2 regions of the Shinella sedimenti genome follow, and region 2 is predicted to be linked to the other one. Evidence: riboswitches for the same ligand, from Rfam matches in the RefSeq annotation. Region 2 holds a riboswitch; the other holds the start of a gene.

Region 1 (5,238 bases), on a different contig from region 2:
GTGCCGGACAGGGCCATCTGGCGAAGGCGGATGTAGTAGATGGTCTTGATGCCCTTCTTCCAGGCGTAGATCTGCGCCCGGTTGATGTCGCGTGTCGTCGCGGTGTCGCGGAAGAACAGCGTCAGCGACAGGCCCTGATCGACATGCTGGGTGGCCGCCGCATAGGTGTCGATGATTTTCTCCGGGCCGATCTCATAGGCGTCCTGATAGTAATCCAAGTTGTCGTTCGTCATGAAGGCGGCGGGATAGTAGACGCGGCCGATCTTACCTTCCTTGCGGATCTCGATCTTTGAAACGATCGGATGGATCGAGGAGGTCGAGTGGTTGATATAGGAGATCGAACCGGTCGGCGGCACGGCCTGGAGGTTCTGGTTGTAGAGCCCGCCTTCCATGACGGCCGACTTCAGTTCCTGCCAGTCTCCCTGCGTCGGGATGTGGATGCCGGCCTCTTCGAAGATGCCGCGCACCTTTTCCGTCGCGGGCAGCCATTCCTGCTCGGTATATTTGTCGAAATACTCGCCCGAAGCATATTTCGAGTTCTCGAAGCCCTTGAAGCTCACGCCCTTCTCGACAGCCAGCCGGTTGGAGGCGCGGATGGCGTGAAAGGTCACCGTGTAGAAATAGATATTGGTGAAATCGACGCCTTCTTCCGAACCGTAAAAGATGCGCTCGCGGGCGAGATAGCCATGCAGGTTCATCTGGCCGAGCCCGATGGCGTGGCTGTCGTCGTTGCCCTTCTCGACGGAGGGAACGGACGAGATGTGGCTCATCTCGGAAACGGCCGTCAGCGCGCGGATCGACGTCTCGATGGTCCGGCCGAAATCCGGTGAATCCATCGCAGAGGCAATGTTGAGCGAGCCGAGATTGCAGGAGATGTCCTTGCCCATCCTCGCATAGGAGAGGTCGGCGTTGAACTCGCTCGGCTCGCTTACCTGCAGAATTTCCGAGCAGAGATTGCTCATGGAGATGCGGCCGGCAATGGGATTGGCGCGGTTCACCGTGTCCTCGAACATGATGTAGGGATAGCCGCTTTCGAACTGGATCTCGGCGATGATCTGGAAGAAGTCGCGCGCTTTGATCTTCTTCTTCTTGATGCGGCTGTCCTCGACCATCTCACGGTATTTTTCGGTGACCGAAATCTCGGAAAAGGCGACGCCGTAGACGCGCTCCACGTCATGCGGCGAGAAGAGGTACATATCCTCGTTGTTCTTCGCCAGTTCGAAGGTGATGTCGGGGATGACCACGCCGAGCGACAGCGTCTTGATGCGGATCTTCTCGTCGGCATTCTCGCGCTTGGTATCGAGGAAGCGCATGATGTCAGGGTGATGGGCGTTGAGATAGACGGCGCCGGCCCCCTGCCGCGCACCGAGCTGGTTGGCATAGGAGAACGAGTCCTCCAGCAGCTTCATGACCGGGATGACGCCGGAAGACTGGTTCTCGATCTGCTTGATCGGCGCGCCCATCTCGCGAAGGTTGGTGAGCGAGAGCGCGACCCCGCCACCGCGCTTGGAAAGCTGGAGCGCCGAGTTGATCGAGCGGCCGATACTTTCCATGTTGTCTTCGATGCGCAGCAGGAAGCACGAGACGAGCTCGCCGCGCTGCTTCTTGCCGGCATTGAGGAAGGTCGGCGTCGCCGGCTGGAAGCGGCCGGAAATGATTTCGTCGACGAGATCGCGGGCAAGCTGCTCGTTGCCGCGGGCCAGCGCCAGCGCCACCATGCAGACGCGGTCCTCGTAGCGCTCCAGGTAGCGTTTTCCGTCGAAGGTCTTCAGCGTGTAGGAGGTGTAGTACTTGAAGGCACCCAGGAAGGTCGGGAAACGGAACTTCTTGTCATAGGCGTGGTCGAAGAGATCGCGCACGAAATTGAACGAATACTGGTCGAGCACGTCCTGCTCGTAATAGCCCTCCGTCACCAGATAATCGAGCTTCTCCCGCAGGTTATGGAAGAACACCGTGTTCTGGTTGACGTGCTGGAGGAAATATTGCTTGGCCGCCTGCCGATCCTTGTCGAGCTGGATCTTCCCCTCTTCATCGTAGAGGTTCAGCATGGCGTTGAGCGCGTGATAGTCCAGCGCCGTGATTTCCGGCACCTTTGCCGGCTTGTCTATCGTCATCGTGTCCAAAATCGTTCCAGCCCTTGTCTGACGTTGTCGACATCCTCATCCGTTCCGAGCAGTTCGAAACGGTAGAGGTACGGCACGGCGCATTTCGCGGAGACGATGTTGCCTGCGAGAGCGTATCCGGTGCCGAAATTGGTGTTCCCGGCCGCGATAACGCCGCGGATCAGGCTTCGATTGTGCGGATCGTTCAGAAAGCGGATCACCGGCTTCGGCACCGCTCCCTTCTCCCCGCCGCCGCCATAGGTCGGCGAGACCAGCACGAAGGGCTCCCGCGCCCTTGGCGGCTCGTCCGTCGCATCGACCGGCAGGCGGAAGGCCGCGACGCCGAGTTTCTCGACGAAGCGTCGGGTGTTCTCCGACCGGCTGGAAAAATAGACGAGCCCGCCCATCGGCCGGCTCAGGCGAGCGCGCTGATCATGTCCGGGCGGAAGCCGGCCCAATGCTGCTCGCCGGCGATGACGACGGGAACCTGGCGATAACCGAGACCCTGCACCAGTGCGAAAGCATCGGCATCCTCGGAGACATCGACGACGCTGTAATCGATGCCCTGGCGATCGAGCGCGCGGGTGGTCGCGGTGCACTGGACGCAGGCGGGCTTGGAATAGACGATGATGGACATGGGCTTTCCTCGTTTTTCAATCAGGCATGGGGAAGCGATCGGCCATCCGCCGATGACCGTTCGATATATTGCAGAGACATGGACGACCGCCCGCGGACGACCGGTTAAGGGGCGTCCGCCTACACGCGCGGAGAAACTGTAAACAAGATCGACATGACTTCACCCCGAGACATTTTCAGCAGGGTGCACAGGGAGACGCGGGGCGAGATCATTCGCAACCCATCGCTCGCCATCCGGACACCCCGCCCGTGGACGTTCATGCACGAGGCAGGTCTCCTGGCTCGCGGGTCGACACGGTCGTCCGTCTTCCCAAGGCATTAGCGCCTCAGTGACATCATCGGATGAACGCTCACCGCTTACAGTTGCGGGGGCAGCCCCGGACAATGCGGCCATCATGGCCGCCCCGGGTTCCCGTCTTAGCCCTCGACACTTTCGAATCGAAGGAACCTCGAACACAAGATATAGTAGACGAGGTAAAAAATGCGTCAACGCCTATGATCGGTTATCCAACATTTCGTGCGGGACCACGGGCACCGGCCGGTCGCGGTCATCGACCGCGACCATCACGAAACGGCCGTGTGCCGTGAGTTTGCGGGCACCACTCATCAGGTCTTCCGACCACAGTTCCACGGCAACGGTCATGGAGGTGCGCCCGACGGCAACAATCGTTGCGACCGTGTCAACGATCGCGCCGACCGGCACGGGCGCGCGGAAATCGACACGCTCGGAGGCGGCCAGCACGGTGATGCGCCGGCCATGGCGGGTCGCCGCCACGAAAGCCGCCTTGGTCATGACGGCGAGCGCCTCGCCGCCGAACATGCGGCCTGAACTGCTGGCCTGATCGGCAAAGACGATGTCGCTTGTGATGAGCCCAGCTTGCGGCGCATCGGCGGTGTCACAGAGCGGCGGCAGGCGCCAGTCCGGCCCCTTGCTTTCCGGCACCGCGACCATATTGAACCCACCACGGGTGCACAGCCGGCGCTCACCGGAGAGAAGGTCCTCCGCCGTCATTTCCACCTCGACGGACATCGACTTACGACCAACGCGCAGGGTGCGCGCGCGAAGCTCGACCATTTCCCCCACGCGAGCGGGCGCCTCGAAATCGACGCGGTCGCAGGAGGCCGTCACAAAGGGCACCCGGCCGTGGCGGGTCGCGGCGATGAAGGCGATGCGATCCATCAGCGCCAGTCCGGCGCCGCCGAACAGCGTGCCGTGGTGGTTCGTATCACCGGGAAAAACGAGATCGATGAGGCAACTCGGGAAAACAGACATGAGATCAATTCCTTCAATCGGCGGCGTCCGGCCCGGTCGCGTGACGGCGAACAGTCGCTCGTCCTCGCGGCAGCGCGGTTTGACGGGCCAGCCTTTGCAGGCCGTTCTTTTCGAAGAGATCGTTCAACGCTTCGGCCAGGATGACCTGATGGGTGACGTTGCGCTCTTTCGCGAGCCGGCTGATCGCGTCGAGCACATCGGGCGGGAAGTGTCCGGAGACCTGGCGTCGGCCAATCCGGCTGGGACGTCTGCTCATATCAGCCCTCCTCAAGCGGCGAGAACGATTTCACCTGTCAGGCCGGCGGACCTGACGACATGAGGACGGCCCGGGTTTCCCCGGGCCGCCGGATGATACTATCGGGCGGCGTGGCGCAATTGCGCGGCGGCGGCGACCATGTTGACGAGCGCGGGCCTGACCTCTTCCCATTTGCGGGTCTTGAGGCCGCAATCGGGGTTGATCCACAGCTGGCGATCCGCCAGGCGCTGGCGGGCGAGCGACAGGAGATCGGTCATCTCACCGATATCGGGCACGCGCGGCGAGTGAATGTCATAGACGCCGGGGCCGATCTCGTTGGGATACTGGAAGTTCCTGAAGGCATCGAGCAGCTCCATCTTCGAGCGCGAGGTCTCGATGGAGATCACGTCGGCATCCATGGCGGCGATGGCCGAGATGATGTCGTTGAACTCCGAGTAGCACATGTGGGTGTGGATCTGCGTCTCGTCCGCCACGCCACTCGAGCACAGGCGGAAGGATTCGACCGCCCAGTCCAGATAATGCTGCCAGTCCCGATGGCGCAGCGGCAGGCCTTCGCGCAAAGCGGCCTCGTCGATCTGGATCATCTTCGCGCCGGCCGCCTCGAGATCGGCGACTTCGTCGCGGATGGCGAGCGCGATCTGCCGGCAGGTGGCGCTGCGCGGGATATCGTCCCGCACGAAGGACCAGTTGAGGATCGTCACCGGGCCCGTCAGCATACCCTTCACCGGCTTTTCGGTCAGCGACTGCGCATATTGCCACCAGCGAACGGTCATCGGGTTCGGCCGCGAGACGTCCCCGAAGATGATCGGCGGGCGGACATAGCGCGAGCCGTAGCTCTGTACCCAGGCGTGCTGCGTGAACGCGAAGCCGGCAAGCTGCTCGCCGAAATACTGCACCATGTCGTTCCTTTCGAACTCTCCGTGCACCAGCACATCCAGCCCGATCTCTTCCTGCCAGCGGATGGCCGCTGC
Region 2 (5,238 bases):
CGTGTCGCGCAATTCGTTGCGTGAGGCGTTTCGCCTGCTGACCAAGGATGGGCTTGTGCGCCACGAGGCCAATCGCGGCGTCTTTGTCGCAGTCCCGACAATGGCCTCCGTCATCGACATTTACCGCGTGCGGCGCTTGCTGGAATGTGCCGCCCTGCGCCAGGCTTGGCACCAGCATGCGGCCATCCGCACCATGCGCGACGCGGTCGCCGCAGGACGCGAGCGGCGCGATGCCGGCGACTGGCTCGGCGTCGGCAGCGCCAACATGACGTTCCACACCGCTATCATCGATCTCGCCGACAGCATGCGCATCAGTGAATTCTACGAGCGCATATCAGCGGAATTGCGTCTCTGCTTCGGGCTGCTGAAAGACCCGGAGCACCTACACGCGCCGTTCGTGGACATGAACGGCGAGATCGTGACGCTGCTTGAACAGAACAAGCGCGAAGAGGCCGCCGCGCAGCTCGACGCCTATCTCAACCTGGCGGAGCGGACGATGCTGAAGACGCTGGAACGCGCCTCCGAGCCCTCATGATGCCGGACTAGGACGGCCGGCGGGCCGGTATCGGTACATCCACGGCCGTATCGTCCGCCCATGTGCTGATAGTGTGGACCTCGCCTTTCGTTTCGCCCTGCAGATAGCTTTCGTGGCCGGGAAGCCCCATCGGGTAGAGCGCGTCGCGGCTCGTCTCATAGGCCGCGCTCTGATCGGTGCAGAGACGCACGCGCATATCCTGCGGGGCGACATCCTTTCGGTTCGCCAGGTCGTCCACGCGTCCGGCACCGCCGGAAAGCTGCCCCTCAAAGGCCTGCGTCATGTATTGCGCGGAGCGTTCGTTGCGTTCACGCTCCGTCGTCGCGCCGAGAATGACCACCATCACACGCTTGCCGTTGCGCGAGGCGAGCCCGACGATATTGCGGCCGGATGCGCACAGGAAGCCCGTCTTCATGCCCGTCGTGCCCGGATAGCGGGTCAGCAGCAGATTGTTGGACTTGATCTCCTTGCCGTCGATGGTGACCGACGACGCCAGGAAGAAGCGCCGAAATTCGGGAAACTGCCGGTCGACTTCCATGCCGAGGATCGCGAGGTCGCGTGCGGTCGTATAGTTGCTCTTGTCAAACAGGCCGTTCGGATTGGCGAAATGCGTGCCGGTCATCCCCAGACGCGCTGCGGTGTCATTCATGCGCTTGACGAAGGCGGCTTCGTTGGGCGCGACCGTTTCGGCGACGGCGACCGCCACGTCGTTGGCCGATGCGGTGATCATCGCGAAAAGGGCGTCCTCCAGCGTCATTGCGCGGCCGATGGTTAGCCCTGATTCAAGGAACGCCTGCTTGGTCGCGTTGCGCGTCATCGTTACGGGTGTCGTCAGCGACACCTCGCCCGCCTTCAGTGCTTCGAACGTCACGAAAGCCGACATCAGCTTGGTCGTCGACGCGGGATACCATGGCACGCCGGCATCCTCTTGATACAGCACCTGATGGCTGTCGGGATCGACGACGAGAACTGGCGTGGCATTGGCGACACTCGCCATGAAAAGGGACGCAGCCAATACCAGACATTTCCACGGTCGCCCGACCATCGTGCTTTCCACCATGTATCCGTCTCCAGAAATCAAGCTATTCTAATGGCATGGCACGACCTTGAAGGGCAAGCCGCCGATGCGACGCAGGCTCGCGCACCCTGCGGAGCCGTCCACACTGCATATATAAATGTCGTTTTGGACGAACAGGCGGCAGCGCCCTTTGCAAGCGGGCATCTGCGCCTTGACGCGGATCGGGGCGCATCATAAGGGGAATGCGACGGTTCCCGGAGGACGACTCCGAAGGGATTAATAGGGAACACGGTGCGGACGACCCAAAAGGGACCAAGACCGTGGCTGCCCCCGCAACTGTAAGCGGATTGCCGACCATCCCCGGGCCTTGAAGGCCATGCCACTGCGAGACATCGCGGGAAGGCAGATGAGCGACAGATATCCGTGAGCCAGGAGACCTGCCGTCGAACACGATCCAATCAGCCGGGCGGGGATGCCTGGAAAGGAGCAGATATGTCTGACCTGAACCTTTGCCGTTCGACGGCATCCATCCGCCTCGATTGGGCTTTCCGCGCGAACTGACACTTATGTCGCCCGCTGCACCTGCGCAGCGCTCGCCCTCTTCGGAATTGAGGTTTCCATGCGCCAGATCCTTGCCACCATTACATTCGCAGTCGGCCTGACCGGCCTTGCCGGCACCGGCTTCGCTGCCACGCAGTATCCGCTGACCATCAACAATTGTGGCCAGCAGGTCACCTTCTCCAAGGCTCCCGAAAAGATCGTCTCGATCGGCCAGGGCATGACCGAAGTGCTGTTCTCCCTTGGGCTTGCTGACAAGATTGCGGGCACCGCCGTATGGGTCGGCCCTGTTCTTCCCGCCTATGCAGAGGCCAACGACAAGATCAAGCGACTTGCCGACAACGATCCGAGCTTTGAAGCCGTTGTCGGCGAGGAGCCCGATCTCGTCGCGGCCGAGTTCGAATGGCATGTCGGCGTGCAGGGCGCGGTCGGCAAGCGCGAGCAATTCGCCGATCTCGGCATCAATACCTATGTCGCGCCGGCCGACTGCGTCGACAAGATCAATGAGGACGGCGGCGACGGCGTGCGCAAGGAACTGTTCACGATGGACCTGATCTATCAGGAAATCGCCGAACTCGCTGAAATCTTCGACATCAAGGAGCGCGGCGACGCCCTCATCGCCGACCTGAAGAAGCGCGAGGCGGATGCCGTCGCATCGATTGAAGGTGCCGCCGGCAAGAACCTTCCCGTCGTGTTCTGGTTCTCCAGCAAAGAGGTGAACGGTGACGCCTTTATCGCCGGCAAGAACAGCGCGCCTGCCTATATCCTCAAGACGATCGGCGCCAAGAACGTCGTCGCCACCGAAGAGGAATGGCCGCTGGTGGGCTGGGAGACCATTTCCCAGGCAAACCCCGCCGTCATCGTGCTCGCAACGATGGAACGCCGCCGCTATGCGGCCGACGACCCGCAGACGAAGATCGACTTTCTTGAGAACGACCCTGTAACCAAGGAACTCGACGCGGTGAAGAACAGGCACTTCGTGATGATGGACGCGCAGTCGATGAACCCGACGATCCGCACGATCGACGGCATCGAGACGCTGGCGGCCGGCATCAAGTCCTTCGGCCTGTCGCAGTGAGAGCTGCCGCATCCCGACAGCATCGGTGGTGGGCGCTTGTGGCGCTCACCATTGCCGCAGTCATCCTGCTCGCGATCATGATCAGCTTCGCCGTCGCCATCGGCGAGATCGCCATTCCCGTTTCCACGACGGCCAAGGCAGTGTCGAACCGGATCTTCGGCACATCCTTCGAACTCAACCGCATCCACCAGGGCATCGTCTGGGACTACCGGCTCAGCCGCGCGCTGGTTGCCGCAAGTGCCGGCGCATCACTTGCCCTCTGCGGCGTCGTTCTCCAGGCGATGTTGCGCAATCCGCTTGCAGAACCCTATGTGCTCGGCATCTCGGCAGGCGCCTCGACGGGCGCAGTCTGCGTCATGATCCTCGGCCTCGGCTATGGCGCGCTGACGCTTTCGGGCGGCGCCTTCATCGGCGCGATCGTCGCTTTCCTGCTCGTTGGCGTCCTGGCCGCCGGCGCTGGCCGCTCCAGCGAACGCATCATCCTGTGCGGCGTCGCCGGCTCGCAGCTCTTTAACGCGCTCACATCCTATATCGTTACAACATCCGCCAATGCCGAACAGGCGCGCGGCGTGCTGTTCTGGCTGCTCGGCTCGATGAGCGGTGTGCGCTGGCCCGACGTTTATCTCTCCGTGCCGGTCGCCATCGCCGGATATCTCGCCTGCCTGTTCCATGCCCGTGCGCTCGACGCCTTCGCCTTCGGCACGGATGCCGCCGCCGCACTCGGCATCGCCGTGCGGCGCGTTCAGGTCGTGCTGTTCGGCATCACCGCGCTGATGACCGCCGCCGTCGTCAGCATGGTCGGATCGATCGGCTTCGTCGGGCTCGTCATTCCCCATGCCGCGCGCTTCATCGTCGGCCCTTCGCACCACAGGCTCCTGCCGGCGACAGCACTGGGCGGGGCAATCTTCATGGTTTTCGCCGACATCGTCTCGCGCATCATCATTCCGCAGCAGATCCTGCCCATCGGTGTCGTTACCGCGCTGTTCGGCGCTCCTGCTTTTGCCATCATTCTCTTTCGTGCCCGGAGAAGCGTGTGAGTATCGCCGTCGAGAACGTCGCCTATACTGCCGGCAAAACCATCGTCGTCGATGGCATCACGCTGGCGGTGGAGCAGGGCAAGGTGCTCGGCCTTCTGGGGCCGAACGGTTCGGGGAAGTCCAGCCTGCTCCGGCTGATCTGCCGCCTGCGCAAGGTCGACAGTGGCATCATACGCCTTGCCGAACAGGACATCGCCGCCATTCCGCGTGCAAGCCTCGCGCGTCGCGTCGCCTTCGTGGAACAGCAGGCAACGACCGATACCCAGTTGACGGTGCGCGACATCGTCCAGCTCGGGCGAACGCCGCATCGCGGCCTGCTGTCCCCCTGGGGCGTGGATGACGACCTCGCCGTCGAGGACGCGCTAGCACGGGTGGACATGGCCCATAGGGCGGACCAGTTCTGGCATACACTTTCGGGCGGCGAGCGTCAGCGGGTGCACATCGCGCGGGCACTGGCGCAGACGCCGAGCGAACTTCTGCTCGACGAGCCGACCAATCATCTCGACATCCAGCACCAGCTGGAAATCCTGTCGCTCGTCACCCGGCTCGGCGTCACGTCGATCATCGCCCTGCACGATCTCAATCTCGCGGCGATGTTCTGCGACAGTCTCGCCGTCCTGCAGAACGGCAAGGTCGTGGCCGCCGGCGCCCCGCAGGATGTGCTGACCGAGGACCTTATTGCCCGCGTGTTCGGCGTGCGGGCGCACATCGAGCGCTCCGTCGTCCATGGTCGCTACAACATCCAGTACGCGATGGGCTGACGGGATGGACGGCCGAAACTTCAATCTCAAGGAAGAAATCCGCGAATACTGGTCGAAGCGGTCGCAGACGTTCGACCTCGCCTTCGGTCACAGAATTCCCGCCGGGCCTGAGGCCGATGCCTGGCAGCGGCCGATCCGGGAACTGCTCGGCGAGGAGCCGAAACGCGTTCTCGAGCTTGCCTGCGGCACCGGCGAGGTGACGCGCCTGATCCACGACCTCGGCCACGAAGTCACGGCTCTCGACTTTTCCG

What was found. A riboswitch is a leader RNA that binds a small molecule or an ion and turns the genes downstream of it on or off. The one in region 2 is predicted to bind cobalamin.
Region 1: it holds a riboswitch for cobalamin, as region 2 does, so the genes downstream of both, nrdH (glutaredoxin-like protein NrdH) here and MKI86_RS12970 (ABC transporter substrate-binding protein) in region 2, are expected to answer to the same signal.

Annotation. Positions count from the first base shown of each region.
Region 1 covers NZ_JAKVIN010000001.1:811,547-816,784, forward strand. The annotation lists gene nrdE (class 1b ribonucleoside-diphosphate reductase subunit alpha) at 1-2,114, opposite strand, end outside; gene nrdI (class Ib ribonucleoside-diphosphate reductase assembly flavoprotein NrdI) at 2,111-2,509, opposite strand; gene nrdH (glutaredoxin-like protein NrdH) at 2,518-2,739, opposite strand; cobalamin riboswitch at 2,989-3,205, opposite strand; gene MKI86_RS04100 (acyl-CoA thioesterase) at 3,232-4,011, opposite strand; gene MKI86_RS04105 (ribbon-helix-helix domain-containing protein) at 4,025-4,267, opposite strand; gene metE (5-methyltetrahydropteroyltriglutamate--homocysteine S-methyltransferase) at 4,366-5,238, opposite strand, start outside.
Region 2 covers NZ_JAKVIN010000005.1:140,792-146,029, forward strand. The annotation lists gene MKI86_RS12960 (GntR family transcriptional regulator) at 1-535, shown strand, start outside; gene MKI86_RS12965 (D-alanyl-D-alanine carboxypeptidase family protein) at 543-1,550, opposite strand; cobalamin riboswitch at 1,785-2,012, shown strand; gene MKI86_RS12970 (ABC transporter substrate-binding protein) at 2,173-3,189, shown strand; gene MKI86_RS12975 (FecCD family ABC transporter permease) at 3,186-4,226, shown strand; gene MKI86_RS12980 (ABC transporter ATP-binding protein) at 4,223-4,987, shown strand; gene MKI86_RS12985 (class I SAM-dependent methyltransferase) at 4,992-5,238, shown strand, end outside.